Regions from separate parts of the Methylorubrum podarium genome, predicted to be linked through region 1. Evidence: predicted binding sites of a transcription regulator. Region 1 holds the regulator's gene; the other holds the start of a gene.
The links. The regulator LexA, encoded in region 1, represses DNA repair genes until DNA is damaged. The targets are predictions, from matches to a motif close to TGTTCNNNNTGTGTTCNG.
Positions count from the first base shown of each region.

Region 2: ruvC (crossover junction endodeoxyribonuclease RuvC) is a predicted target of LexA. The motif match lies at 5,242-5,259, and genes of this name have one in related genera.

Region 1 is NZ_JBELQE010000085.1:94,463-109,385, reverse strand. Features, by position in the region: gene ABS772_RS16435 (recombinase family protein) at 1-83, opposite strand, end outside; partial or broken gene ABS772_RS16430 (ComEC/Rec2 family competence protein) at 148-1,527, shown strand; gene lexA (transcriptional repressor LexA) at 1,521-2,246, opposite strand; gene ABS772_RS16420 (DUF1236 domain-containing protein) at 2,412-3,272, opposite strand; gene ABS772_RS16415 (MFS family transporter) at 3,725-5,080, shown strand; gene ABS772_RS16410 (BKACE family enzyme) at 5,139-5,963, opposite strand; gene ABS772_RS16405 (tartrate dehydrogenase) at 5,977-7,056, opposite strand; gene ABS772_RS16400 (hypothetical protein) at 7,129-7,578, opposite strand; gene ABS772_RS16395 (aldo/keto reductase) at 7,738-8,619, opposite strand; gene ABS772_RS16390 (Do family serine endopeptidase) at 8,807-10,324, opposite strand; gene ABS772_RS16385 (DUF2459 domain-containing protein) at 10,434-11,171, opposite strand; gene ABS772_RS16380 (valine--tRNA ligase) at 11,168-13,888, opposite strand.
Region 2 is NZ_JBELQE010000022.1:45,911-60,833, forward strand. Features, by position in the region: gene ptsP (phosphoenolpyruvate--protein phosphotransferase) at 1-505, opposite strand, end outside; gene ABS772_RS03035 (aspartate kinase) at 577-1,812, opposite strand; gene ubiG (bifunctional 2-polyprenyl-6-hydroxyphenol methylase/3-demethylubiquinol 3-O-methyltransferase UbiG) at 1,987-2,733, shown strand; gene ABS772_RS03045 (YbhB/YbcL family Raf kinase inhibitor-like protein) at 2,792-3,364, shown strand; gene ABS772_RS03050 (NADPH:quinone oxidoreductase family protein) at 3,572-4,552, shown strand; gene ruvC (crossover junction endodeoxyribonuclease RuvC) at 4,639-5,208, opposite strand; gene ABS772_RS03060 (YceI family protein) at 5,450-6,079, opposite strand; gene ruvA (Holliday junction branch migration protein RuvA) at 6,167-6,793, shown strand; gene ABS772_RS03070 (DUF3572 domain-containing protein) at 6,861-7,157, opposite strand; gene ABS772_RS03075 (response regulator) at 7,236-7,616, shown strand; gene ABS772_RS03080 (PleD family two-component system response regulator) at 7,672-9,045, shown strand; gene ABS772_RS03085 (Rrf2 family transcriptional regulator) at 9,046-9,534, opposite strand; gene hmpA (NO-inducible flavohemoprotein) at 9,630-10,874, shown strand; gene ABS772_RS03095 (hypothetical protein) at 10,906-11,070, opposite strand; gene ABS772_RS03100 (hypothetical protein) at 11,127-11,456, opposite strand; gene ABS772_RS03105 (hypothetical protein) at 11,446-11,805, opposite strand; gene cysK (cysteine synthase A) at 11,895-12,872, opposite strand; gene ABS772_RS03115 (hypothetical protein) at 13,224-13,400, opposite strand; gene ABS772_RS03120 (META domain-containing protein) at 13,590-14,087, opposite strand; gene ABS772_RS03125 (helix-turn-helix domain-containing protein) at 14,578-14,856, shown strand; gene ABS772_RS03130 (NAD(P)/FAD-dependent oxidoreductase) at 14,866-14,923, opposite strand, start outside.

The DNA of each region.
Region 1 (14,923 bases):
GACTGTCGCTTCGAGCTCAGCCGGATGTAGGAATAGGCGGTCGCCGGGCCCGGCTCCGCTTCGCTCCCGACCCTGTCCGACATCTCACCGCCCAGGCTTTTCCGTCACGCCTGTTCGTAAAACGAAAGCCGGCCTACTCGCAACTAGGTGGTCTCGATCTCCGGGCTGCACATGGTGCTCGCGGCGGGCGTCGTGTTCTGGCTGGTGCGGGCGGGGCTCGCGCTGGTGCCGGTGCTGGCGCTGGCTTGGCCGATCAAGAAGATCGCGGCCGGCGCGGCGATGCTGGGGGTGACCGCCTACTGCGCCTTCTCGGGCTGGGACGTCGCCGCCGAGCGGGCGCTGATCATGACGCTGGTGATGCTCGGCGCGATCCTGGTCGATCGCCCGGCGCTCAGCATGCGCAACCTGGCGCTCGCCGCGATCCTGGCGCTGGCCCGCGAGCCGGAGGCGCTGCTCGGCCCGAGCTTCCAGATGTCGTTCGGGGCGGTGGCCGGGCTGATCGCCTGCGCGCCGCTCATCGACGGGCGCGTCTTCCGGACCGAGAGCCCGTCCCGGATCGCGCGGGCGGCGTCGTGGACGGCGACCGCGGTGGTCGGCACGCTGGCCACGACGCTGGTGGCGCAGGTCGCCACCGCGCCCTTCGCCACCTACCACTTCCAGACCGTGCAGCCCTTCGGCCTCGTCGGCAACGCGCTGACCCTGCCGCTCGTCTCCCTCGCCGTGATGCCCGCGGCGGTGCTCGGGATGCTGGCCTATCCCTTCGCCCTCGATCGTCCGGTCTGGTGGCTGATGGGGCTCGCGGTGCGGGGGATGCTCGACATCTCGGCCTGGATCGCCGGGTTCGGGCAGGCCAACGTGGTGCTGCCGGCCTTCGGCACGGGCGCCCTGGTGCTGCTCGCGGCCGCCCTGCTCCTCGCGACCCTTCCGGTGTCGCGGCTGCGTCTCCTCGCCCTGCTGCCGGCGGGGCTCGGCATCGCGCTGGCCGCGAGCCCGGCGCGCTACGACATCTACATCGACCGGGACGGGGCCGGCGCCGCAATCCGCGGCAAGGACGGGCGCCTCGTCGTCCTCGGGCGCCCGCCCGGCTTCGTGCTGGAGCAATGGCTGAAGGCCGACGGCGACGGGCGCCGCCCCGACGCGATCACCGCTACCGCCGGGCCGCGATGCGACCGCCTCGGCTGCACCCTGGCCGCCATCGACGGGCGTGCCGTCGCCCTCGTCAACGACAAGCGCGCTTTCCCTGAGGATTGCGTCCGGGCCGACATCCTGATCAGCCGCCTGCGCGCCCCGCCGGGCTGTGCCGCGCCGCTGATCGCCGACCGCAGCTTCCTGGCAGTGCACGGCGCCACCGCGATCCGGCTCGGCCCGGCGGGGCCGGAGGTGGTCACGACGCGCGGCGCCGGTGAACCGAAGCCCTGGCAGCCCCGGGCCGTCGGCGCGGTGATGACGCCGGCAGCCCGGTCGGAGCCCGAATCAGCCCGCGACGTCGATCCGACGGACCCGCCGCTCCCCGAGACGCCTCAGTAACGGCGCACGAGGCTCACGAGCTTGCCCTGGATGCGCACCCGATCGGGACCGAGGACGCGGGTCTCGTAGGATGGGTTGGCCGCCTCAAGCGCGATCGAGGAGCCGCGACGGCGCAGGCGCTTGAGGGTCGCCTCCTCGTCGTCGATCAGCGCCACGATGATGTCGCCGTTGTTGGCGGTGTCCTGCTTGTGGATCACCACGAGGTCACCGTCGAGGATGCCGGCCTCGATCATCGAATCGCCGCGCACTTCGAGCGCGTAATGCTCGCCGCCCGACAGGAAGTCGGGAGACATGGAGATCGAGTGGCTCTGGCTCTCGATCGCCGAGATCGGCGTACCGGCGGCGATCCGGCCCATCACCGGAACCATCACCGAATGCCCGTTGCCGTCGTGGGCCTGCAGCATCGGCGGCTTCGGCGCGGGCGGCTTGGCCGAGAGGCCGCCCTCGACCACGCTCGGGGTGAAGCGGCGCGGCTCGGGCGCGGGTCCCTGCTTGGCGGCCGGCATGTCGGGCATGCGCAGGATCTCGATCGCCCGTGCCCGGTTCGGCAGGCGGCGCAGGAAGCCGCGCTCCTCCAGCGCCATGATCAGGCGATGGATGCCGGATTTGGATTTGAGATCGAGCGCGTCCTTCATCTCGTCGAAGGACGGCGGCACACCGCTCTCCTGCATCCTCTGCTGGATGAACTGGAGCAGTTCGAGTTGCTTGCGGGTCAGCATGCGGCACCTGCTGTCGACCGCGGGCCGGGGGCGCCGCAGAATCGTTGAAAACAAAGCGCGAACAGCCTAGACGTTCCTCTCCTGTTCCGCAAGACGAACCGAGACATGCGAAGGGCGGCAGTGCCGCAGCGCCGCCGCCCTTCGTTGCGACCTCGCGGATCCGGATCAGGCCGGAATGACGTCCACGATCTCGTAGGTGTCGGGATCGATGATGACGATGTCGTCGCCGACGAGGATGAACTGCAGGCCGCGATAGGCCGGGACCAGCGAGAGGATCGCCGGCGGCAGCGGATGCAGCGAAACCGAGCGCGGGATCGCCGTGCCGACGCGAACCGCGAAGTTCACGTTCGTGACCGCCCGGACATTGGAGCGGGTGATCGACTGACGGAACTCGGTGCGCTGCGTCGAGCTCAGGCTGCGGGAGGCACCGCGTGCCTCCGTCGCCGCCCCGCGACCGCTCCGCTCACCGACCCCGTCGCGGCCCCCGCGCTCACCGGCTCCGTCGCGCCCGCCGCGCTCGCCGGCCGCGTCACGGCTGCTCCGGCCGTCGCGCTCGCCCGCGCCGTCGCGACCGGCGTCGCGGGCGCCGCGCTCACCCGGTTCTCCGGCGCGGTCCGGGCCGCCGTCCCGACCGCCGCGGGGGCCGGTCTCTCCCGCCGCGCCGCCCCGTCCGGCGCCGCCCGCCGCACCGCCGGCTTCGCCGCCGCGGGCACCGCCCCCCATCTCGCCGCCGCCGCGGGCGCCGCCGGCACCACCCGCCTCGCCGGCTCCGCCGCGGGGTCCGCTCGCGGCTCCGCCGGCTCCGCCGCCCGCGCCGCCCATGCTCCCGCCGGCGCCGCCACCGGCACCGCCCGCGCCGCCGGCACCTCCGGCTCCCATCCCGGCACCGCCGCCGGCGCCGCCCCCGGCGCCTCCGCCCGCGCCACCGCCGGCACCACCGCCGGCCCCGCCGCCCTGAGCGAGGGCGGTCGCCGCGCCGAGCACGAGGATCGCGGCGGTTGCCGTGCTGCGAAAGAACTTCGTCATGGTCCGTTCCTGTCTGCTGCCGGCGACCGACGCGGCGCCGAAACCCGGCTCGCAACGGCGACCGCGCGAAAATCGTTCCCCGAAGATGCATTGCCGCTTGTTCTTCGGGACAAGCCTGGCAATAAATGGAGAGGCTCGTATATCGCCGCCGACGTGCTGACGGGCGGGCTCTATGTGTTTGTAAATCCGTAGCGAGCTTACGAGCTTTACTATCCCTCTCCGGGCGATGCCGGGCCGCAAGCGTTCGGGTCGATGGCTCCGGGCGGATGGGCGCAGCCTGCGGAACCCGAATCTCGAGCGCGTTTCGCGTCGGGTCGATCGATACGGCCGGGCGCCTCCTTCGCTGACATCCGCCTGCGCCTGTGCTGTCCCAGCGGCTGGTCCGTCTCGGCCCGGCGCTTAGCTTTATCTGGCTCACGTCCGCCCGAGGGCCGGATCAGCAGGGGAACAGCATGTCGGACATCACCGCGACGGCGGAAGCGCAGGACGACGCGGCCGACCGGCGCCGCCGCATCATGGCGATCGTCGGTTCCTCGTCGGGCAATCTCGTCGAGTGGTACGACTTCTACTGCTACGCCTTCTTCGCCCTCTACTTCGCCCCGGTCTTCTTCCCCGAGGGCGACAGCACCGGCCAGCTTCTCAAGTCGGCGGCCGTCTTCGCGGTGGGCTTCTTCATGCGGCCGATCGGCGGCTGGCTGTTCGGGCGCATCGCCGACCGGCTCGGGCGCAAGACCTCGCTGATGATCTCGGTGCTGATGATGTGCGGCGGCTCCCTCGCCATCGCCCTGCTGCCGACCTACGCCACGGTCGGGCCTCTCGCACCGGTGCTGCTCGTCCTCGCGCGGATGGTGCAGGGCCTCTCGGTGGGCGGCGAGTACGGCACCAGCGCGACCTACATGAGCGAGGTCGCCGCCAAGGGGCAGCGCGGCTTCTACGCGTCGTTCCAGTACGTCACGCTGATCGGCGGCCAGCTCCTCGCCTCGCTGGTCCTCGTTGTGCTGCAAAGCCTGCTCACGGCCGAGCAGCTCACCGCCTGGGGCTGGCGCATCCCCTTCGTCATCGGTGCGCTGGCCGCGGTGATCGCCCTGTTCCTGCGCCGCTCGCTGTCGGAGACGATGAGCGCGGAGAACAAGGATTCGAAGGAGTCGGGAACCTTCGCCGGGCTGTTCAAGCACTGGCGCGCCTTCGCCGTGGTGTTCGCCTATACGGCCGGCGGGTCGCTGTCGTTCTACACGCTGACGACCTACATGCCGAAATACCTCTTCAACACCGCGCATATGGACAAGGTGTCCGCCTCGCAGATCACCACGGCGGCCCTGTTCGTCTACATGGTGATCCAGCCCTTCTTCGGCTGGCTCTCGGACCGGATCGGCCGGAAGACGAGCATGCTGCTGTTCAGCGGGCTCGGCATGGTGATGATCGTGCCGCTGATGTCGGCGATCGGCGCCACCACCAGCCCGGTCCTCTCCTTCGGCCTGATCATGATCGGGCTGATCGTCATCAGCTTCTACACCGGCATCAGCGGCATCGTGAAAGCGGAGCTGTTCCCGACCCAGGTGCGCGCCCTCGGCGTCGGCCTGTCCTACGCGGTGGCCAACTCGCTGTTCGGCGGGACGGCGGAGGCGGTCGCGCTCTGGCTGAAGCAGGCGGGCGCGGAGAGCAGCTTCTTCTGGTACGTCGCGGTGCTGCTCGCGGTCTCGTTCGTCGCCTCGCTGCTGATGCCGAACCCGAAGCGCCACGGCTATCTCGACGGCGACGGCACCGTCGAGGAGGCGCTGGGGCGCAAGGCGAGACCCGCCCTCGCCTGATCGGCGAGGGAGCATCGTCCCGAAAGCCGGCGGCCGCCTTTCGGGACGATGCTCAGGATCAATCGAGGCGCAGGATCGCCCGCGCCTCGGCCGGCGTCGCCGGACGGGCGCCGTGCTCGGCGCAGATCTCGGCGGCCAGACGGACGAGGTCCGCATTGCCGTCGGCGAGCCGCTCCTTCGAGCGACGCACGTTGTCCTCCAGGCCCGTGCGCACGCCCTGCGCGCCCCGGGCCAGCGCCCAGCCCATCACCGGGCTCTGGAAGCGGCCGATGCCGAAGGCGCCCCAGGTCGCGCCCGGCAGCAGGCGCCGGGTCTCCGCCAGCAGGAGGTCGAGCAGGTGTGGGTCGGGCGGCAGGGCATTGCGGATGCCCATGACGAACTGGACATGGGGCGCGGCGCCGATCACGCCCTCGTCCACGAGGCGGCGGGCATTGTGGAGATGGGTGAGGTCAAACACCTCGATCTCCGGGGAGACGCCCTCCGCCCGCATCCGCCGACCGAGCGCCGTGAACGAGGCCGCCGGATTCTCGTAGACGCCGTCGCCGAAATTGACCGAGCCCGTCGTGAGCGAGGCCATGTCCGGCCGGTGGATCAGGCAGGCCCCCCGCTCCTCCGGGTCGGAGCCCGCCCCGCTCGTGGAGAATTGCACGATCATGTCCGGGCAGTGCCGGCGGATGCCTTCCTGCACCCGCCCGAACCGCTCGGGATCGAGGGACGGGCTCTCGTCGTCCGCGCGCACGTGGATATGGGCGAGCGCCGCACCGGCCTCGTAGGCGGCGTGGGTCGACTCGATCTGCTCGGCGGGCGTGATCGGCACGGTCGGGTTGTCGGCCCTGCGCGCGACCGAGCCGGTGATCGCCACGGTGACGACGACGGGTCTCATCGAGGCCGGCCCGTCAGCCCAGCGCCTGCTCGACGGCGCGACCGCAGGTCTGCGTGTCGGCGCTGCCGCCGAGGTCGCGGGTGCGCAGAGCCTGCTCGGAGAGCACCCGCTCGATGGCGGCGACGATCTCGGCCGCGGCCTCGCGCTCGCCGAGATGCTCCAGCATCATCGCCCCCGACCAGATCTGGCCGATCGGGTTGGCGATCCCCTGGCCGGCGATGTCGGGGGCCGAGCCGTGCACCGGCTCGAACACGGACGGGTAGAGCCGGTCCGGGTTGATGTTGCCCGACGGCGCGATGCCGATGGTGCCGGTGCAGGCCGGCCCGAGATCGGAGAGGATGTCGCCGAACAGGTTCGAGGCCACCACCACGTCGAACCGGTCCGGGTTCAGCACGAAATGCGCGGTCAGGATGTCGATGTGGTACTGGTCCCACCGGACATCGGGGTAGCCCTGGGCCACCGCCCGCACCCGCTCGTCCCAGTACGGCATCGTGATCGAGATGCCGTTCGACTTGGTGGCCGAGGTCAGGTGACGCTTCGGCCGGCTCTGCGCCAGCTCGAAGGCGAACTTCAGGACGCGATCGACGCCGTGGCGGGTGAAGATCGATTCCTGCACGGCGAACTCGCGATCGGTGCCGGGGAACATCCGCCCGCCCGCATTCGAGTACTCGCCCTCGGTGTTCTCGCGGACTACCCAGAAGTCGATGTCGCCGGGCTTGCGGCCGGCGAGCGGGCTCGCGACGCCGGGCATCAGGCGCACCGGGCGCAGGTTGACGTACTGGTCGAACTCGCGCCGGAACTGGATCAGCGAGCCCCAGAGCGAGATGTGGTCCGGCACGCGGTCGGGCAGGCCGACGGCGCCGAAGAAGATCGCGTCATGGCCGCCGACGCGATCCTTCCAATCCTCGGGCATCATCCGCCCGTGGGCGTCGTAGTAGTCGCAGGAGGCGAAATCGAACCAGTCCTGCACAATCTCGAAGCCGTGGCGGGCGGCGGCCCGCTCCAGCACCCGCACCCCCTCCGGCACGACCTCCTTGCCGATGCCGTCGCCCGGGATCACCGCGATCCGGTAGCTGCGCTTCGTCCCGCCCATGCTGATTGCCTCGTGTCGGCCCCCGCGCCTCACTTGCGCCGGCAGCCCACGAGGTCAATGGCCGGAGACGGATCAGTTGATCGAGCCTGTGGTCTCGCCGGGGCAGGCCTGCTGCGCGCGGGGGCGCAGGACGCGCTTCAGGCGCAGCGGCTGCGCGCCGTCGGCGCCGTGCAGGGTGCCGACGAGCGCGTCGGGTCCGGCGATGCCCTCGAAGCGAACGGGGCCGGCGCTCGTCTCGACCTGGAAGGCGACGGTCTTGGCGCCGTCGTCGATCGTCACCGCCGCCTCGACCGGAGCGGGCAGGCCGGCGCCCTCGATGACGAGGTTGTCGCCCTTGGGCCAGCGCTTGAGGGTGATGCGCCGGCCGGCCTGCGCGCCGTCCTCCGGCATCGTGCAGAGGTCGGCGTAGACGTAGGTGCCGGAGACCCAGCGCGTCTGTGCCGCCGCCGGGGCGGTGGCCGCGGTCAGCAGCGCGACACTTGCAAGGAGGCCGCTGCGAGCGAGATGGCCGGCGGACGTCATGTCGATCCCTTCGTCAGGCGGTCTGCGCCGCCCGGGACATGAAAGAATCGGGCCAGATCCGGTTCCCGCACCGACCGATTGAAAGGTGCGCCGCGGCACGCTGGCCCCGAACGCATCGTCTTGTTCCGAAAGCCGGTGGTCACCTCTCGGGACGATGATCTAACCCGCGCCCGCGCCCTGCCACGCTTCGCGTCCGGCCCGGTCGAGCACCGCGAAATCCTCGTCGCTCAGGCGCAGCTCGGCGCCGGCCGCGTTCTCCGCGAGGTGACCCGGATCGCCGGTGCCGGGGATCGGCAGCATCACCGGCGAGCGTTTCAGGAGCCAGGCGAGCGCCACGGCGCCGCCGCTCGCGCCCAGGCGTCCGGCGATCGCTTCCAGGGCGGAGCCGGGGCCGGTCAGCGATCCTTTGTCGAGGGGCGCCCAGGGAATGAAGCCGATGCCGTGCCGCTCGCAGAAGGCCAGCACCGCCTCGCTGGTGCGGTCGACGAGATTGTAACGGTTCTGCACGCTCGCCACGGGGAAGAACTGTTGGGCGGCCTCGATGTCCTCGACCGAGACCTCGGAGAGGCCGATATGGCGGATCAGGCCCTCCTCCCGCATCCGGGCGATCGCCTCGAACTGCACCTCGCGCGGGCAATCCGGCCCGATCCGGTGGAGCTGCCACAGGTCGATGCGCTCGACGCCGAGCCGCCGCAGGCTCATCAGCACGCATTGGCGGAGGTAATCAGGGTTGCCGACGGGGCGCCAGATATCGGGGCCGTGGCGGGTCAGGCCGCCCTTGGTGGCGATGACGAGACCCTCGTAGGGGTGAAGCGTCTCGCGGATCAGATCCTCGCTGACGAAGGGGCCGTAGCTGTCGGCGGTGTCGATCAGGTCGATCCCGAGGCCGGGCACCGCCCGCAGCGTCGCCTTCGCCCGTTCGCGATCCGGCGGATCGCCCCAGATGCCGGCCCCGGTGACGCGCATCGCGCCGAAGCCGAGACGGTGGACGGGGAGATCCCCGCCGATGGCGAAGGTGCCGGATGCCGCGACGATGGCCATGCCCGTCTTCCTCTCCGTTGCTCGCCCCGTGGGGGCGCTCGACGGACTGATATCGGGCACGCCGGGGCCGGCGTCAGGGGGACGGCACGAAAAAGCGCCCGCTGGACGGAGCGGGCGCGAAGTCAGGGGATCGCAGGAAGTCCGAGAGCGGGGCGGGGCCGTCGCCGGCCCCGGCCGCCGGAGGGGATCAGCCCTCCTTCTTGTTGAGCGCCACGGCGACGAACCGGGTCTGACCCTTGGCGCTCTTCACCCGCATCAGTACCGCCTTGCGGCCGTTCGACTCCGCGGCGCGGATCTGCGCCTGGACGTCGGAGGGCTTCGAGACGCTGGAGCCGGCGACGTCGAGGATCACGTCGCCCTGCGCGATGCCCTTGGCCGCCGCCGGACCGTCGGGATCGACATCCATCACCGCAACGCCCTCGTCGCCGAGGCCGACATCGCTGGCCGGCGCGAGGCTCAGGCCGAGCCGGAGCTGCCCGCCGGACGAGCTGTCGCCGCGGCTCGCCACCTTGCCGTCGGTCGGCAACGTACCGAGCTCGACCGTCGCGGTGTCGCTCTTGCCGTTGCGCAGGTAGGCGAGCTTCACCTCGGTACCGGGCTTGAGGCCGGCGATGCGGCGCGACAGCTCGCGGGCATCGTTGACGGGCGCGCCGTTGACCGATTCGATCACGTCGCCCGATTTCAGCCCGGCCTTGGCGGCGGGGGTGCCGCTCTCGGCGTGATCGACCAGGGCGCCCTTGGCCTTGTCGAGGCCGAGCCCCTCGGCGATGTCCTTCGTCACCGGCTGGACCTGCACGCCGAGATAGCCGCGCACCACCTTGCCGTCGGTGCGGAGCTGATCGACCACCGCCTGCACCGTCTCGGCGGGAATCGCGAAGGCGAGGCCGACGGAACCGCCCGACGGCGAGGCGATCGCCGTGTTCACGCCAACGACCTCGCCGTTGACGTTGAAGGTCGGGCCGCCGGAATTGCCCTTGTTGATCGGCGCGTCGATCTGGAGGAAGTCGTCGTAGGGGCCGGCGCCGATGTCGCGGCCGCGGGCCGAGACGATGCCCGCCGTCACGGTGCCGCCGAGGCCGAACGGATTGCCGATGGCGACGACCCAGTCGCCGACCCGCGGGGCGGCCTTGCCGAACTGGACGTAGGGATAGCTGCCACCCTCGGTGATCTTGAGGAGCGCGATATCGGTCTTCGGATCCTTGCCGATCACCTTCGCGTCGAGGGTGCGGTTGTCGTCGAGGGTGACCTGGACCGTCTTGGCCTTGTCGACCACGTGGTTGTTGGTCACCACGTAGCCGTCGCCCGAGATGATGAAGCCCGAGCCGACCGCGCCGCGCTCGCCGCGCTGCTGCGGCATGCCGCGCCCGCCCGGACCGCCTTGTCCGCCGCCCTGGCCGAAGCGCTTGAAGAACTCGCGCAGCTGCGGCGGCACCTGCTGCATGTTGGGGCCGCCGGAGCTGTCGTCGTCATCGTCGGCGCTGCTGTCGAGCTTGACCTTCACGGCGACGACGCCGGGCTTCACCTTGTCGACGACGTTGGCGAAGGAGCCCGGCGGGTGCTCGGGGGCCTCGATCGGCGTCTTGGGCAGGGCCTGGGCGTAGGCCGGCGTGGCGGGTTCGGTCAGGCCGAACCCAACCGCGCCGCCCGCGACGAGGGCGGCCGCGGCGACGGAGGCGTAGGCACGACGGCGGACGGTCATGGTCATGGAGGTCTCCGAAGGACAATCTCGAGGGTCGCATCCGTGCCGGGCAGCGGGCAGCGATCCGTAGGGAGACTCCTAGAGGCCCCAGCCTGACGGCCGGATGGCGCGAAGATTACGGTTTGGACAGGTCCGGCCCGGCCTCGGGGCCGGCCAGGATCGTCAGGCCCGCCCGCCAGCGCAGGTCGGCGAGGAGGCCGGCCGGGTGCGTGTCGAGCACCGGCGTGATCGGTACTCCCGCGGCGTTCAGCAGCCCCGCCGCCCAGTGATTGCAGACGTTGCTGTACGAGAAGCGGCCCTGCCCGGCGTAGAACAGGCTCGGTCCGTAGAGGCCCGGCCCGAGGGCGGCGGGCTGCCCGTCGGTGAGGCGGAAGCCCGCGTCGAGGCGGGCGAGGAGCCGGGCGAACCCCGCCCGCGAGAGCGGCACGGCGACGATGTCGGCTTGCGGGAAACTCTCGCGGACGGGGCGCGCGAGGCCGACGACCTGGATCACGCCGTCGTTCCCGCCGGGCCGGAACAGGGCCGAGAGCGCGAGCCGCCAGTCGAAGGCGGCGAGCGTCGGCGTCGCCCGGTAGAAGCGCGCCTCGCCCCAGCCGAATTCCAGCGCGTCGTAGGCGCGGAAGCGCGTCGCGATGTTGCGCAGGGCCGCGCCGGCCCCCTCCCCCGTCACGCTCTCGCGGCGCAGGACGAGGCCGGAATGCCAGCCGTGGCTGACGAGGAATACGGTCTCCGTGTCCGGGCCGGAGGGCGGGTAGAGGCTCGGGTCGCCGGCCCGCGCGGTCCAGAGCGTGAGCGCGAGAAGAGCGGCGGCCAATCCGGCAAGGGCCAGAGCCAGCCGCCGCAGAGGTTTCATGCGTCGCTGAGGCGGGCCAGCGCTTCCTCGATCTTGACGAGCCGGGCGGCTTCCGCGTCGCGGCGCTCGCGCTGCTCGTCCACCACCTCTTCGGGCGCGCGGGCGAGGAAGTCGGCATTGCCGAGCTTGCCCTCGATCTTGCCGATCTCGGTCCGCGCCTTCCCCGCTTCCTTCTTCAGCCGCGCGACCTCCGCGGCGAGGTCGACAATGCCCTCCAGCGGAAGCGCGGCCACGCTGCCGCGCACGAGGAGCTGGACCGCGTTCTTGGGCGCGGCATCGGCGAAGCCGATCTCGGAGAGCCGGGCGAGGCGGACCAGCGTCTCGCTCCAGCGCTCGACCCGGGCGCGGACCGACGCGTCGGCGGCGACCAGCACCAGCGGCACCTGGGCGCCGGCCGGCACGTTGGTCTCGGAGCGGGCCGAGCGGATCTCGGAGATCAGATCGACCAGCCAGCCGATCTCGGCCTCGGCCTCGGCGTTCTGATAGGCCGACAGCTCCGGCCAGGATTCGAGCGCGAGCAGGCCGCGGGGCGCGGGCAGCGCCTCGCCCTTGATCGCCCACAGCTCCTCCGTAAGGAAGGGCATGAACGGGTGCAGCAGCTTGGCGATCTGGTCGATCAGGAAGGCGACCGTGGCTTGCGTCTCCGCGCGCGCGGCCGGATCGACGCCCTCGCCCTGCAACACGGGCTTGGCGAGTTCGAGATACCAGTCGCAGAACACGTTCCAGACGAAGCGGTAGGCGGCCGCCGCGGCGTCGTTGAAGCGGTAGACGGTGATGGCGTGGGCCACCTCCGCCACCGCCTTGGCGGCTTCGGTCAGCGCCCAGGCGTTGAGCGTCTCGGTCACGGCCTCGGGCCGGTAGTCGGCCTTGAGTTCGCAGCCGTTCATCTCGGCGAAGCGGGCCGCGTTCCAGAGCTTGGTCGCGAAGTTGCGGTAGCCCTCGACCCGCTGGGGCCCGAGCTTGATGTCGCGGCCGGGGGCGGCGAGCGCGGCGAGCGTGAAGCGCAGGGCATCGGCGCCGAAGCGGTCGATGAGATCGACCGGATCGACCACGTTGCCCTTCGACTTCGACATCTTCGCACCCTTCTCGTCGCGGACGAGGGTGTGCAGGTAGACCGTCTCGAACGGGGCGTGATCGGTGAGGTGCAGGCCCATCATCATCATCCGGGCGACCCAGAAGAAGATGATGTCCTTGCCCGTGACCAGGGTGTTGGTGGGGTAGAAGCGGGCGAGCTCCGGCGTCTTGTCCGGCCAGCCGAGCGTCGAGAACGGCCAGAGCGCGGAGGAGAACCACGTGTCGAGGACGTCGGGGTCGCGGGTCAGCGCGACCTCGGTACCGTGCTTGGCCTTGGCCTGCGCGACCGCCTCCGCCTCGCTCTCGGCGACGAAGACGCCGCCCTCCCCGTCGTACCAGACCGGGATCTGGTGGCCCCACCAGAGCTGGCGCGAGACGCACCACGGCTCGATGTTCTCCAGCCACTGGAAGAAGATTTTTTCGTAGTTGTCCGGGACGAAACGGGTCTTGCCGTCGCGCACCGCCTGGAGCGCCCGCTCGGCCAGCGGCTTGACGTTCACGTACCACTGGTCGGTGAGGTAGGGCTCGATCACCACGCCCGAGCGGTCGCCGTGCGGCACCGCGTGGGTGTTGGGCTCGACCGCGCGCAGCAGGCCGCGCTCCTCCATCAGGGCGACGACGCGCTTCCTCGCCTCGAACCGGTCGAGGCCGTCGAGCGCCCGCGCGGCCTCCTCCGGCGCGGCACCGTCCAGGAAATCGGCGTTGCCGGCGATCTGGATCCGCGCTTCCGGATCGAGCACGTTGATCGGCCGGCAGCCGTTCCGGCGCCCGACCTCGAAGTCGTTGAAGTCGTGGGCCGGGGTGATCTTGACCGCACCCGTCCCCTTCTCCGGATCGGAATAGGCGTCGGCGACGATCGGGATCAGCCGGTTGACCAGCGGCAGGCGCACGCGCTTGCCGACGAGATCGCGATAGCGCTCGTCGTCGGGGTGAACCGCGACCGCCGTGTCGCCGAGCATCGTCTCGGGGCGGGTGGTCGCGACGGTGATGACCGCGCCGGTCTCGGCGCCGGCCTCGTCCACGACGGGGTAGTCGAAGTGCCAGAGATGGCCCTTCACCTCGATCTGCTGCACTTCGAGGTCCGAGATCGCGGTCTGGAACTTCGGATCCCAGTTCACGAGACGCTTGTCGCGGTAGATCAGCCCCTGGGCATGCAGATCGACGAAGGTCTTGAGCACCGCTCGGCTCAGGCCCTCGTCCATGGTGAAGCGCTCCCGCGACCAGTCGCAGGACGCGCCGAGCCGCTTGAGCTGGCCGATGATCGTGCCGCCGGATTCCTCCTTCCAGGCCCAGACCCGGCGCAGGAACTCTTCGCGCCCGAGTTCGCGCCGGCCCGGCTGCTGCGTCTCCATCAGCCGGCGCTCGACCACCATCTGCGTCGCGATGCCGGCATGGTCCGTGCCCGGCTGCCACAGCACGTCACGCCCCCGCATCCGCTCGAAGCGGACGAGGATGTCCTGGATCGTGTTGTTGAGGGCATGGCCCATATGCAGCGAGCCCGTCACGTTCGGCGGCGGGATCACGATGCTGAAGGGCTCGGCGCCGGCCCGCTCGGGACGGCCGGCGCGGAAGGCCTGGCCCTCGTCCCAGGCCGCGGAGACGCGCGCCTCGACGGCGGCGGGGTCGAAGGTCTTGTCCATCATGGGCGAGGCGGGCTTTTCGAGGCGGCGTTCTGAAAAGAATGTTGCCGCCGCTATCGGCCCGCCGCGGTGCTGCCGTCAACCGTCGGCCCGTCCTGCCGAGGGTTCGATCGCTCTTCCGGCGATCGCCGTGGGAGTCGGATGATCGTCCCGAAAGGTGGACCGCGGCTTCCGGAAAAGACGATGCAGAAATCAGGGCGAGAGCATCGACAGGTTGGCCTCGCTCAGGCCGAGCCGAGTGATGGGCGTTCGACCCTCGATGCCTGCTCCGTTTGATCCCTTCGGGTTTGGCCGCACTCCGTCATCGCGAGGCGGAGCCGAAGCGATCCAGGGCGCGACCTTTTCGGAGATGTCGCGGACTGGATCGCTTTCGCTGGCTTCGCAATGACAGCGGAGCGACCGAGGCGATCACGAGATGGCGTATGACCCTCCATCTCACCCGGATCATCTCTCTACGGCATCGGCCGGGCGGCGAGTGTCGTGCAGGACATGTCGCAGAACGACACTCGGCTGATTTATTCTTGTCTTCGATGTTGTGGATCAACATTCTATCTTGATATATAGATTCAGCTCCGCATCAAAGTTGCATATTATTATAATTTACGCTGTATTATCCTTTTTTATTGCCATCTAAATAAGCAATCGCCCGCAGGTGCACCAAAATCTCCTGGGAGGCGACTGCGGAGTCTATTTTGGCCCCGCATACCACTTAAGAGTAAATGCAGGGCAAGCTCATCTGTGCAAGCTAGCTGACCTGGAGCAGACTTACCTTACAGCTTCAGCAGGCGCCGCCAGATGATCCTACAGCAGCAACCGCTCTGCATGCGCGCGGAGTAGGACGATGACCGGTGATCGGAATGAAAATCCGATACGGCACCGTTCGCGCACCAGTTCGGCAGACCTTGAGAGAGAGGAACGGAATTTCGAATCCATCGGCAGTCCGGCTCACGCACCGGATTTAGGGTCTCTTGACCCAAGCTCCGCTTGTTCGCCGCGCGGAGAAAAACAGGCTCGTGACAGTCTTTGGGTCACGGAACT
Region 2 (14,923 bases), on a different contig from region 1:
ACAGTGCCTGGAGCTCGCCCGAGGCGATCAGCTCGGCCAGCACCATGGCGGTGGTCTGGAGCGCCTCGATCTCCTCCTCGGAATAGACCCGGTAGGTCTTGTTCTGGACCACCAGCACGCCGAGCGTATTTCCGGCGCGCAGCAGCGGCACGCCGAGGAAGGCGTGGTAGATCTCCTCGCCCGTCTCCGGGCGATACGAGAACGAGGGGTGCGACTGCGCGTCGGAGAGCGCCAGCGGCTCGGCGGTCTTGGCGATCAGGCCGACGAGGCCCTCGTCGGCGCGCATGCGGGTGATGTGGACCGCGTCGCGGTTCAGACCTTCGGTTGCAAACAGTTCGAGGGTGTTGTCATCGCGCACCACGTAGACCGAGCACACCTCGGCGATCACGTTCGCCGCGATGAGGACGACGATCCGGTCGAGGCGCTGCTGCGGACTGACCGGCTCCGCCATGGCTTCGCGGAGCCGGCGCAGCAGCAGGCGCGGGCCTCCGGGCGCAGCGGGCATCGTGTCGTCAATCCGGGTCGGCCGGCGCAACCCTGGCTTGTGAGCCGAAGGGCCGGCGCCGACGGGAACGGTCAGGCCTGGTCGAGGCCGTATAGCGAGTGGAGCGTGCGAACGGCAAGCTCCGTGTAGGCGGCGTCGATCAACACCGAGAACTTGATCTCGGAGGTCGTGATCGCGCGAATGTTGATACCCTTCTGCGCCAGCGCCCGGAAGGCTTTGGCTGCAACGCCCGCATGCGAGCGCATGCCGACGCCGATCGCCGAGACCTTGACCACGTCGGTGGCACCCTCGATCTGGCCGAACTGGATCGTGTCGCGCTGCGCGTCGAGGATGGCGCGGGAGCGCTCGTACTCGGCCGCCGGCACGGTGAAGGTCATGTCGGTGGTCGATTGATCACCCGACACGGTCTGGATGATCATGTCGACGTTGATGTTGGCATCCGCCAGCGGGCCGAAGATCGCCGCGGCGATGCCGGGGCTGTCCTTCACGGCGCGCAGGGTGATCTGCGCCTCGTCCTTCGAGAAGGCGATGCCGGTGATGATCTGCTGTTCCACGATTTGGTCCTCGTCGCAGATGAGGGTGCCCGGCCGCGCGGCATCGGGGGGATCGAAGGAGGAACGCACCGTGGTCGGCACCCGGTGCACCATGGCGAGCTCGACGGAGCGCACCTGCAGCACCTTGGCGCCGAGGGACGCCATCTCCAGCATCTCCTCGAAGGTCACGCGCTCCATGCGCTTGGCCTTGGGCACCACGCGGGGATCGGTGGTGTAGACCCCGTCCACGTCGGTGTAGATGTCGCAGCGCTCCGCGCCGATGGCGGCGGCGATGGCCACCGCCGAGGTGTCCGAGCCGCCCCGCCCCAGGGTCGCGATCCGTCCGGTGCCGGCGTTCACGCCCTGGAAGCCGGAGATCACCGCGACTTCGCCGCGGGCGAACCCCTCGTCGAGGTTCTTCGGGTCGATGCCCTCGATCCGGGCCGACCCGTGCGCGTCGGATGTGTGGATCGGGATCTGCCAGCCCTGCCAGGAGCGGGCCTTGATGCCGTCCTTGTTGAGGGCGATGGCGAGGAGCCCCGAGGTGACCTGCTCGCCCGAGGCGACGACCGTGTCGTACTCCGCCGCGCCGTAGAGCGGGTCGGCATCCTTGACCCAGCCGACGAGCTCGTTGGTCTTGCCCGACATCGCCGAGACCACGACCGCGACCTCGTAGCCGGCCGCGACCTCGCGGGCGACGTGGCGCGCCACGTTGCGGATGCGGTCGACGTTGGCGACGGAGGTGCCGCCGAATTTCATCACCAAACGGGGCATGTCGCGTCCGGTCTGCTCGTCTCTCACCACGGGGCCGGCCGCGCGGGCCACGCCGCCGGCCAGCAACCGGCACGGAAAACAACACGGCGCGGCTGTACCGGGGATGCGCCCGGCGGGTACAAGGGCCCCCCGGCCGTGTCAATCGGACGGACCGCAGGTTCAAACGATGCGAAAGTGAGCCGGATGACGGGTGCCTCGATCGACCGGGACGAAGTGGCGCGCTTCGACGCCCTGGCGGCGCGCTGGTGGGACGAGCGCGGGCCGATGGCGGTTCTGCACAAGTTCAATCCCGTCCGGGTCGGCTACATCCGCGACGAAGCCTGCCGCATCTTCGACCGCGACCCAACCGCGCCCTTCCCCCTCGACGGCTTGCGCGTGATCGATATCGGCTGCGGCGGCGGCGTGCTGTCGGAGCCGCTCGCCCGCCTCGGTGCGACGGTGACCGGGCTCGATCCGGCACCGGGCAACGTCGCGGCGGCCCGCGCCCACGCGGAGGCCGAGGGGCTGGCCATCGACTACCGCGACGAGACCATCGAGGCGGTGGCCGCGCGCGGCGAGCGCTACGACATCGTGCTCGCCATGGAGGTCGTCGAGCACGTCGCCGACCGCGCCGGGTTCCTGCGCGCCTGCTGCACGACGGTGAAGCCGGGCGGGCTCCTGTTCGCCGCCACCATCAACCGGACGATGCGCTCCTTCGCGCTGGCCATCGTCGGCGCCGAGTACATCCTGCGCTGGCTGCCGCGGGGGACCCACGACTGGGAAAAGTTCGTGACGCCGGGAGAATTGTCCGCCGACATCGCGGCGGGCGGCCTCACCGTCACCGACACGACCGGGGTGGTCTACAATCCGCTCACTGATTCCTGGCGGGCGAGCCGCGACACGGGGGTGAACTACATGGTCGCGGCGCACCGCCCCGCCTGAAACGAAGCCGGGCGGCCTTCGTTGAGGAATCTCCACCAGGAACGGAGAGACTCAACCGATGCTCGAGAAGCTGCCGCACGCCGTCGGTGAGGCCCTGGCCGGCCTGCGGGCCGGCGCGGAGAACGCCGCGTTCCACACGGTCGCGGCGGACGCCCCCGCAACGATCCGCGTGACGAGCGAGGCCTTCGCCGACACCGCGCCGATTCCGGCCCGCCACACGGCCGACGGCGAAGGCGTGTCGCCGCCGCTCGCCCTCGCTGGCGTGCCGGAGCATGCGGCGGCACTGGTCCTGTTCGTGGAGGACCCGGACGCGCCCTCTCCTCATCCCCTCGTCCACCTCATCGCCTGGAATCTGCGCCCGGAAGACCAGCGCCTTCCGGAAGGGGCGTTCGCGGGCCCGGCGGGCGAGGGTGCGCGGCACGACCTCGGCCGCAACTCGTTCCTGAAGGACGGCTGGCTGCCGCCGGACCCGCCGACGGGGCACGGACCGCACCACTACCTGTTCCAGGCCTTCGCCCTCGCCCGCCCGGCGGAGCTGCCCGCCTCGCCGGGTCGAAGCGCGCTCCTCGACGCGCTTCGAGGCAACGTGATCGCCAAGGGCCTGCTGACCGGGACCTACGAGCGGGCGTGAGCGTGCCTCACGAAACTCGGGGTCACCGACCGCCTCCCGTCCGACCGCGACGGCGCAACGGGCGTTTCGTGAGAGACGCCGAGCATCTTGCGCTCACCGCGCGCGAGCGGGCATGAGCGCGGGCATCGGCGCCGTCGATCGCGGCGTTGTCTCCCGCGGGCGGGGGAGCCGACGGCGGATTGGACGGCGGGACGGAGGCGGCGCGGAATGAAGGCCCTGATGTGCAGCCGGCTCGGCGGGCCGGAGGATCTCAGCATCGAGGATCTGCCCGATCCGGTGCCGGGCCCCGGCGAGGCGCTGGTGCGGGTGCGGTTCGCGGCGCTGAACTTCTTCGACACCCTCATCATCGCCGGCCGCTATCAGGTGAAGCCCGAACTGCCGTTCTCCCCCGGCGGCGAAGCCTGCGGCGTGATCGAGGCCCTGGGTCCCGGCGCGGAGGGATTGTCCGTCGGCGACCGGGTGATGGTGCATCTCAGCCACGGCACCGCCCGCGAGCGGATCGCGGTGCCGGTCAAGCGCCTCGCGCGGGTGCCGGAGGCCGTCTCCGACGAGGTCGCCGCCGGGCTCTCGATCACCTACGGCACCACGCTCCACGCCCTGTGCGACCGCGCCGCCATCCGGCCGGGCGAGACGCTGGTCGTCCTCGGCGCCTCGGGGGGCGTCGGGCTCGCCGCGGTGGAACTCGGCAAGCTGCTGGGCGCGCGGGTCATCGCCTGCGCCTCCTCGCCCGAGAAGCTCGAAACCGCCCGCGCCCACGGCGCCGACGACCTGATCGACTACAAGGCGGACAACCTGCGCGAGGCGCTGCGGCGCCTCACCGGCGAGCGGGGCGTCGACGTGGTCTACGACGCGGTCGGCGGGGAGCTCGCCGAACCGGCGATGCGCGCGCTGGGCTGGAAGGGCCGCTTCCTCGTGATCGGCTTCGCCGCGGGCGAGATCCCGAAATTCCCCCTCAACGTCATCATGCTCAAGGGCATCGACGTGCAGGGCGTCCACTGGGGCGCCTTCGTCGAGCGCGAGCCGGAGGCGCACGCGGCGAACCAGGCCCGGCTGCTCGCCTGGGCGGCGGAGGGCCGGCTCACCGTGAAGGTGCACGGCACCTATCCGCTCGAAGCCTACGCCGACGCGCTCGGCGTGCTCGTGCGCCGCGAGGCCGTCGGCAAGGTCCTGCTCGACCTGAGAGGCTAGTGCATCGTCCCGAAAGGCGGCCACCGGCTTTCGGACAAAGACGATGCAACATCAAGGATCGAGCGCACCAGCCGATCGGATCGGGTCTATCGGTCGAGGCGCGCCAGCGCGGCGGCGATCCGCGCCGCGCCCGGGCCGTTGCCGGCGGCCACGGCGTGGCGGCGGTCGAGGGCGATGGCGCCGCGGTGGCTCGCATGGGTGATGGCGATGGCGAGCGCGTCGGCCGCGTCGGCGAGCTTGAACTCCGCTTTCGGCAGCAGGAACTTCACCATCGCCTGGATCTGGGTCTTCTCCGCGTGGCCGTTGCCGGCCACCGTCTTCTTCACGAGGTTGGCGGCGTATTCCGCCACCGGCAGCCCGGCGAGGGCGGGCACCAGCAGCGCCACGGCGCGGGCATGGCCGAGCTTGAGCGTGGCCTGCGCGTCCTTGTTGACGAAGGTCTCCTCCACCGAGACCTCGTCGGGCGCGTAGGTCGTGATGATGCGGGTGAGGCCCTCGTGCAGCTCGCGCAGGCGCAGAGCCAGCGGCAGGTCGCCGTCGGAGGTGACGACGCCGCAGGCGAGATAGGACAGCTTGGTGCCCCGCGCCGTGATCAGACCCCAGCCGGTGCGGCGCAGGCCGGGATCGATGCCGAGAATGCGGACGTCCGTGGTCATGGCCTCGGCCTCCTTCAGAGCATCGATCCGCTACGGCACGTAGCGTGAACAAAGCCTTGCCGCAAACCCGCGGCCCGTCTCATCAGGGCGATCGCTTGGCAGCGATCACCCTGGTTCTACGCCGGCCTCAGTCGCCGGCGCCCGCCTCCGCGGGCTCAGGCTTCCGCTCCGCGCGGCGCTCTTCGCGCCGCGAAGCCGCTCGAGCGGCTTCGAGCGATGGCCCCGCCCGTCTCGCCGACGCCTATTGCAGCTTGAACTCGCCCTCCAGCCGGAGCGCCACCTCGTCGCCGAGGAGCGGCAGGAAGGCGTTCACGCCGAACTCGGAGCGCTTGATCACCGTCCAGCCGTCGAAGCCCACGGAGTAGATCTTGTCGACAGGGTTGACGCCCGCCTGGTTGAAGGTGGCGTCGAACGAGACCGGCTTCGACACGCCGCGCAGGGTCAGCGTCCCGTTGACGCGGGCGGTGGTCGGACCCGTCGGCTCGATCGACTGGCTCACGAAGGTCGCCTCGGGAAACTTCTCCACGTCGAGGAAGTCCGGCGTCTTGAGATGCGCGTTGAGCCGGTCGTTCAGCCCGTTGGCGCTGCCGGTGCCGATCTTGACGGACAGCGTGCTCTTGCCCGGCTCGGCGGGATCGAGGACGAGGTCGCCCGAGACCTCCGTGAACTGGCCGTAATAGGTCGAGAAACCGAGATGGCTGATCGACCACGTGATCTTGCCGTGGGCGGGATCGAGCCGATAGCGCCCGGCCTTCACCTGTTTCGGGTCCTTGGTCAGGGCCGGGGCGGCCTCCTGGGCCTGGGGCGCGCCGGGCATGGCGAGGGCGAAACCCGCCAGCAGGAGGGCGGCGAGGGCGAGCGTGCGCTTCATGCGGTGACCTTGTCGGTTGTGCCGCCAAGACGGATATGGCCTTAGGCCAAGCGCGGCAACGGACCCTTCGAGGATCGACGGTTTCATATGATCGGCAAGCTCAAGGGGATCGTCGATTCCTACGGCGAGGATTTCGTGATCCTCGACGTGAACGGCGTCGGCTACGTCGTCCACTGCTCCGCCCGCACCCTGCAGCGCCTGCCGAAGCCCGGCGAGGCCACGGATCTCGCCATCGAGACGCATGTGCGCGAGGACATGATCCGTCTCTACGGATTCCGCTCCGATGCCGAGCGGGAGTGGTTCCGCCTGCTCCAGACGGTGCAGGGGGTCGGCACCCGCGTGGCGCTCGGTGTTCTTTCAGTGCTGGAGCCGGCCGACCTCGCGACCGCCATCGCCACCGGCGACAAGGGCGCCGTCGCCCGCGCCCCCGGCGTTGGGCCGCGGCTCGCCGCCCGCCTCGTCGCGGAACTGAAGGACAAGGCGCCCGCCTTCGCCCCCGTCGATCCGGCGCTGATCGCTCTCACCGGCGCCGTCGAGGACAGGACGGCGCCGCAGCCGGTCGCGGACGCGATCTCGGCGCTGGTCAATCTCGGTTATCCCCAGGTTCAGGCCTCGGCCGCCATCGCCACCGCCCTGAAGGGCTTGGGCGAGGAGGCCGACACCGTGGAGGCCAAGACCCTGATCCGGCTCGGGCTGCGGGAGCTCGCGCGGTAGGGCATCCTCCCGAAAGGTGACTGGCCTTCCGAGAAAGACGATGCTCAAGGTCGTCGCACGGCCCTGCTCAGGCGCCCTCGTCGAAGGGCGGCGGCTGCAGGCGCTGCCAGGCGGAGGCGATCCGCTCCGGCTTCACCTGAAGCGCCTCGGCGCAGGCGAGCAGCGACGATTCGTCGCCCATCACATGGTCGAGAACGGCGCCGAGAAAGCCGGGATCGTGCAGGCTCTCGCGCAGCGTTCCGGGCTCCAGGCCGCTCGCGGCGACGAACCGGAACAACCGGTCCTCGTCGGCGGCGAGCCACCCCAGCACTTCGATGGCGAGACGTTCGCTCCCGCCATCACTATGATCAAGTTTGCGTTTCATCAACGAGTGGCAGTTTAAGAGAGTACGAGGGGCCGGGCCACGGGGTGGAACGCCATCGCGACCGCGCCGGAGCAGGTCATGAAGAAAACCGTTCTCATCGTTGAAGACAACGAGCTGAACATGAAGCTCTTCAACGATCTGCTGGAGGCGCACGGCTACGCGACCCTCAAGACCGCCAACGGTATCGAGGCGATTGAACTCGCGCGCGCCCACCACCCAGACTTGATTCTGATGGACATCCAGCTTCCCGAAGTGTCGGGCCTGGAAGTGACCAAATGGCTCAAGGACGACGACGACCTCCGTAACATTCCCGTGATCGCCATCACCGCCTTTGCAATGAAAGGCGACGAGGAACGCATTCGTGAAGGCGGCTGCGAGGCATATTTGTCCAAGCCGATCTCGGTTGCCAAGTTTTTGGCAACGGTCCGCAGGTACATTGGCGATGACGGCGCTCCCTGAGATCTCCTCGGACTGAACGCCGTCGCGGTCGTCAAGGCCGCGCATCGGAGGAACGATGTCCGCTCGCGTCCTGATCGTGGATGATCTCTACCCCAACGTACGGCTGCTCGAGACAAAACTGTCGCTCGAATATTTCGACGTTGTCGTGGCGATGAACGGGCCCGATGCCCTGACGATCTGCGAGAACGGAGCGTGCGACATCGTGCTCCTCGACGTGATGATGCCGGGCATGGACGGGTTCGAGGTCTGCCGCCGCCTCAAGTCCAATCCCGCCACCGCCCACCTGCCGGTGGTGATCGTGACCGCCCTCGACCAGCCCGCCGACCGTCTGCGGGGCCTGGATGCCGGGGCCGACGACTTCCTGACCAAACCCATCGACGACACCGCGCTGATGACGCGGGTGCGCAGCCTCGTGCGGCTGAAGGCAGTGACGGACGAGCTGCGCTCCCGCGCCCTCGCGACGCGCGAGATCGGCGGCCCCGATCCCCTGGTTCTCGCCGCCGCCGACACCGGCGAGGGCGCGCGCATCCTCCTCGTGGAGGATCGTCCGAGCGCCATCGACCGCATCGGCACCGCCCTGTCCCAGCACCATCACGTCACCGTCGAGACCGATCCCCACCGTGCCCTGGTGCGGGCGCCCGAGGAAGGGTTCGACCTCGCCCTGGTGAGCCTGGACCTCGAAGGGTTCGACGGCCTGCGCTTGTGCAGCCAGCTCCGCTCGCTGGAGCGGACCCGCAACATGGCGCTGATCATGATCGGCGAGATGCACGAGAAGGCCCGCATCACCCGCGGTCTCGATTTCGGCGTCAACGACTACCTGCTGCGCCCGGTCGACCGCAACGAGCTGATCGCACGGGTGCGCACCCAGGTGCGGCGGCGCCGCTTCTCGGAGACCCTGCGCGGGGCGCTCCAGGCCTCGATGGAACTCGCGATCACCGACGACCTGACCGGCCTGCACAACCGGCGCTACCTCGACCGGCATCTCGGTCCGGTCTTCGGCGAGGCGGCGCTGCACCAGAAGGGCCTCGCCTGCCTGCTCCTCGACATCGACCGATTCAAGCTGATCAACGACACCTACGGCCACGAGGCCGGCGACGAGGTGCTGCGCGCCTTCGCCGAGCGCATCCGCCAGTACGTGCGGCCGATGGATATCCTCGCCCGCTACGGCGGCGAGGAGATCGTGATGGTGGTGCCCGGCGCCGAACTGCCCGACGCCCGCGCCATCGCCGAGCGCATCCGCGAGCGGATCGAGGCGACGCCCTTCGCCATCGACGGCGGCACCCGCGACATCGGCGTGACCGTCTCGGTCGGAGTCTCCGTGCGGCGCCCGACCGATTCCGGCCCGGCCGACCTGCTCAAGCGCGCCGACACCGCCCTCTACCGCGCCAAGTCCTTCGGCCGGAACCGGGTCGAGGCGGCGGCGGCGTAATCACGTCAGTCCGTCCGGCTCGGGAACCGGGGTCTCGGCTGCGACCGCCGCCGGCGGGAACAGGCCGAGCAGCCGCGCGACCTCGTCGCCCTCCGCCCCGCCGAGAAGGTCGGCCAGGGTGTAGTGGTCCAGCACCGCCAGGAACGCCGCCAGCGCCTCCCCCAGCGCCCGCCGCAGGCGACAGGGCGCGGTGATCGCGCAGGACGCGCCGGAGAAGCACTCGACCAGCGCGAGATCGTCCTCCGTCGCCCGGACCACGGCGCCGACCACGATCTCGGCGGGCGGCTTGGCGAGGCGCAGGCCCCCGCCCCGTCCCCGGATCGTCCGGATCAGCCCGAGCCGACCGAGCTGGTGCACCACCTTCGTGAGATGGCTCTCCGAAATTCCGTAGGCCCGCGCGATCTCGGCGATCGAGCTCTGCTGCGGCTCGCGCAGGCCGACATAGATGAGGGTGCGCAGGGCGTAGTCCGTGTAGCGGGTCAGGCGCATGACGGGTCCGAACGGGCTTTAAGGTACATTTCGATTGCATCTTTTAAAGCGGCACAGCAAAAAGGTGCACGTCGCATGAATCTTTGGATGTGCCCATGCCCACGCCGCTCTCGCCCGAGACCATCGCCGTCGTCAAAGCCACCGTTCCGGCCCTCGAGAGCCACGGGCTCACCATTACCCGGCGCATGTACGAGCGCCTGTTCGAGAACGCCGAGATCCGCGACCTCTTCAACCAGTCGCATCACGGCGAGACCGGCTCGCAGCCGAAGGCGCTGGCCCTCGCCGTTCTGGCCTATGCCCGCAACATCGACAATCTCGGCGCGCTGACGGGCGCCGTGGAGCGCATCGCCCAGAAGCACGTCGCGCTCAACATCCTGCCGGAACACTATCCTCACGTCGCCGACGCCCTGCTCGCGGCGATCCGGGACGTGCTGGGCGAGGCGGCGACGCCCGCGATCCTCGCGGCCTGGGGCGAGGCGTACTGGTTCCTGGCGGAGCTCCTGATCGGCCGGGAGGCGACGATCTACCGGGATCTGGCAGCGCGCGTCGGCGGCTGGAACGGCTGGCGCGACTTCGTGGTCGAGAGCGTCACCCCGGAGAGCGAGACGATCCGCTCCTTCGTGCTGGTCCCCGCCGACGGCGGTCCGGTGATGCGGCACGAGCCGGGGCAGTATCTCGGTTTCCTCATCGACCTGCCGGGCCGGGGCGTGCTGAAGCGGAACTACTCGATCTCCTGCGCTCCCAACGCGCGCGCCTACCGCATCACCGTGAAGCGCGAGGCGGCAGCCGACCATCCGGCGGGTCTGGTCTCGAACTGGCTGCACGCCGAGGCGCGGGCCGGAACCGTGCTGAAGGTCGCCGCGCCCGCGGGCGATTTCTTCCTCGATCGGGCGAGCGCCGAGCCGGTGGTCCTGGTCAGCGGCGGCGTCGGCCTGACCCCGATGGTCAGCATGCTGGAGAGCCTCGCGGCGGAGGCGCCCGAGCGCCCGGCATGGTTCGTCCACGGCGCCCTGAACGGGCGGGTCCACGCCATGCGCGACCACGTGCGCGGTCTCGTCGCGAGCGGCCAATCGCTGTCGGCCCGCACCTTCTACGCGGCGCCGGAGCCGCAGGACCGGCCTGGCGAGCACTACGACGAGGCGGGGCTGATCACGGCGGACTGGCTCGTCGCGAACACGCCGTCCGAGCGCGCGACCTACTATCTGTGCGGACCGAAACCCTTCCTGGCCGCCCTGGCGAACGGCCTCGCCCGCGCCGGAATCCCGGCGGAGCGGGTCCGGTTCGAGTTCTTCGGCCCGGCCGACACGCTCCTCGAAGAGTCGTCGAAGCAGGCGGCCTGAAGCGAACGACGGGGCCGCGCCGGGGGTGGGATCAGCCCGCCCCCGGATCGGTCTCGTCGCCCTGCGGCGGCACGCCCGGCTTGCCGTCGGTCTTCTCGTTGGGGTCCTTGACCGCGTCGGGGGCGCTGTTGGCGGGCTTGTCCTCGTCCCGGCGCTCCCGATCCTTCGCGCGGTCGTCGCCGTCCTGCCTGTCCATTATCTCGCTCCCTCAGGATTTCGGAACCGGGCCGGGGCCGCTCAGAATCTGTTGGCTCAGGATCTTTTGGCCCTCTCCGGCTCGCCCGCGACGGGTTCGCCCTCGCGCGGACCGGCCGCCGCCTTGCGGTCGGAATGGCCGCCGGACGAGCCGCCGAGCGCCGGCGGGGCACGCCCCGCCGCGTCGCCTCGCTGACCGCCCTCGCCCCACTCGCCGCGCCGCTCGGCATCCGAGCGCCCGCCCGTCCCCTGGCCGGTGATCGCCGCCTGTTCAGGGGTCTGATGCCCGCCGCCCGCCGGATGCGGGCCGGGCGAGCCGACGGCCTCGTCGGGCTTGCGGGTGCCGGTGTTGCTCAGGTCCTCGTCGGGCCGGTTCTCATTCCCCATCACGCCCTCCGTGGCGCGGGGCCTCCTCCTGGCCGACGGCGGCGGTGGCGCGCTCGATCGCCTCCTGCGCCGTCGCGTCGGGCTCGGAGCGCGAGGACGGATCGGAGATCCGGCGCAGGTTGTCCGGGGGCGTTTCGGCCTCGGTCTGGTCCGTCGCATCCTGCCGCTCCGTGCCGGATGCGATGCGCGCGGTCTCGGCCGTCCCATCCGGATTACCCTTCAGGTCCGCCTGCGTCCGCGAGGGCACGCCCACGTCGAGCGGGGAATCGCTGCCGACATCCTGGCCATTGCGGTCCGCGTAGGCGTCGAACGCCTTGAGCGACGGCCGGTCGGGGGAAGTCTCCGTCATCATCATCCTCCAGATCTGACCGGGACAACCGTCCGGGACCGGAGGAGTTGCGGTGCGGGTCCGTCGCGGACCCGCACCGCCCTTGCGATTTAGCCGATGCCCTCGAACAGCACCGAGGAGATGTAGCGCTCGGCGAACGAGCAGGCGACGGTGACGATGCGCTTGCCCTGGAATTCGGGACGGCCCGCCAGTTCCAGCGCCGCCGCGACGTTGCCGCCGGTCGAGATGCCGCCGGGAATGCCCTCGAACTTGGCGAGATCCCGCGCGGTGTCGATCGCCTGCTGGTTCGACACCTTGAGGACGCCATCGAGGATGTCGGTGTGCAGGTTGTCGGGGATGAAGCCCGCGCCGATGCCCTGGATCTTGTGCGGGCCGGGCTGGCCGCCGGAGATCACCGGGCTGTCCACCGGCTCCACCGCGAACACCTTGAGGTGGGGCAGACGGGGCTTCAGCACCTCGCCGACGCCGGTCACCGTGCCGCCGGTGCCGACACCCGCCACGAAGGCGTCGAGCTGACCCTGCGTGTCGTTCCAGATTTCCTCCGCGGTGGTCTTGCGGTGGATCTCGGGGTTGGCCGGGTTCGAGAATTGCTGCGGCATCACCGCGCCGTCGATCTCGCGCAGCAGCTCCTCGGCGCGGGCGATCGCGCCCTTCATGCCCTGCGGGCCGGGGGTCAGTTCGAGCTGCGCGCCGAGGAAGGCGAGCATCTTGCGCCGCTCCAGCGACATCGTCTCCGGCATGACCAGGATCAGACGGTAGCCGCGGGCGGCGGCGACGAAGGCCAGCGCGATGCCGGTGTTGCCCGAGGTCGGCTCGACCAGCGTGCCGCCGGGCTTGAGCCGGCCGGAGGCTTCGAGCGCGTCGATCATGTTGACGCCGATGCGGTCCTTCACGCTCGAGATCGGGTTGAAGAACTCGAGCTTGAGCAGGATCTCGGCATCGACGCCCCGCTCCTTGGTGAGCCGGTTGAGGCGCACGAGCGGCGTGTTGCCGATGGTCTCGGTGATCGAGCCGTAGACGCGGCCATGTCCGGGCTTCCGGGCTTCCGGGGTCGAGGTGTCTGTCATCGTCTGTCCGCTCCCTGAGCGCTCCCGGGCCGAAACGGCGGCCGGCGCGGGAGCACGCGCCAACACGAAAGGCTTTCACATCGGCCCGGAGGACCGTGGCCGGGATCGAAGAAAGCCGATGCGAAACCAGAAACTTAGCGCTCCCGCCGAAACGGGGGGCGCTGGCGGCGACGCGTAGCCGATTTCGCAAGCTCCGTCGAGCTTCTCAGCCCGCGGATACCGGCCTTTACACGGAGAGCGCGCGGTTGAGCTTGCGCGGAGAATTTTATTTTATTTTTTCGCGCCCGGACGACAGTATTGTCATCCGCGATGCGCCGGATGGACGACGCCGTAACCATCGGTCACTGCGGCTCAGACCGCGAACAAGCGGGCCGCGAGAATCAGGATCGTGATGCCGGTGCAGGTCGCGAGGGCGGCCACGGTCGCGGCCCCTTCATGGTAGGCGCGGAGGAAGTCGTAGCGCGTCGCGGCGGAGGCCGCCGGCCGCACCCTCGGGACGACGCGCTGGTGAACCCGGCCGATCCGCATTCCGTCTCTCCGCCTGATCGGCCGCGCGGGGCGCGACCGAGGCGTGCGAGGAAACGGCTGGTAAGCCTGACGGAGGGTGAATCCCGACCTCCGTCCGCGAATCGTCGTCAACGGGGTCTTAACGGGAGGCGCGCCGTGCGGCTGCACCGGCTCATGCGCGAGGCCGGTGCGCCGTCCCGGAACGCCGCGTCACAGGGCGCGGTCGAAGCGCAGCTCGCCGTTCTGGCTGCGGATCACGAGCTGCGAGCCGTCGAGATCCCACTTGCCCGCCGTGCGCAGGGCGATGAGGAAGGCCTGCTCGGAGGCCGCCAGCGCCTTGTCGCAGGTCTTTTTGGTGAGCGCCAAGGGACCGACCGCGAGGTGCTGCTCTCGCAGGGGGAAGGCGGTGGCGGTGAAGGTGTTGCAGCCGCCGTAGCCGCGGGCGCGATACTGCGTGTCGATGATGAAGCTCGGACGGTCCGCGCCGGTGAACGGCTTGCCGTTCATGCTGACGGCGGTCCACATCGAGCCGAGGGGAAAGATCTTCTCCTGCGGCTTCGCGCCGGGGACGTATTGCGGCTTCTTCTCCGGCTGCTTGCCCGCGCCGAAGCCGGACGGATTGCCGCCCATTCCCATCTGCGCCGTGGCCGGCGCGGCCGCGAACGCGGCAGCCGCGCAGACCAGCGCGGCGGTCAGCATCCTGTTCATCGTTCAGCCCCCTTTCTGCTCGGCTGCCTCACCCCGAAGCCCCGCTCGACCGCATCGTCGGCCGGACGGTGAGCGGACACGGCTCTCGACTCGTCGCCCATGGCGGCGCGCCGGCTCCGAATCGTTCGGGCCGCGCACCCGGTCCAGGCATCGCATTCTGGGCGCTAGGGGGAATCGACACAGATTCAAGCACAATTATGGTCAGGACCCATCCGGGATCCGGTTCGACGGCGATCCTGTCCCTTTCCAGGCGCCGCAGACCTTGTGCGCCAGGACGCCGCCATGAGCGAGCCGGCCGCTCGAGCGAAATGCCGTTTCGCACAAGCTTTGCCGAAACGAACCGGCCTTTCGGAGGGTTGATGGGGCAGCCGCGCGTTGCCGCGCCGGGTGGCGCAGAGCGGGGCGGCACGGAACGCGTGCGGCGAAGGCTGAGGAGAGCGGATTGACCGGATCGGATGAAGGCGTGTCGAGCGGAGCCTCTCCCAACACGATGAATGCCGCCCAGTGCCGGGGCGCCCGCGGTCTGCTCGGCTGGTCGGAAGTGGAGCTCGCCCGCCGCTCGGGGCTGGACGAGGGTTTCGTGAAGGGGTTCGAGGCCGGCACGGGCGATCCCGCCTCGGGCCAGATCGAGGCCTTGCGCAGCGCCCTGATGCAGGCGGGCGTGGTCTTCACCGACGGCGCGACGCCGGGCGTGCGGCTCTCCGCGCAGCAGCGCGGCGGCGACGAGGGCACCCGGCTCGATCAGCTCACCACCGAGAACGACCGCTGAGGGCGAGCCTCACCCCGTCGCCAGGGCCTTGAGGTCGAAGCCCGGATCGGCGGCCTGCTCCGGCGAC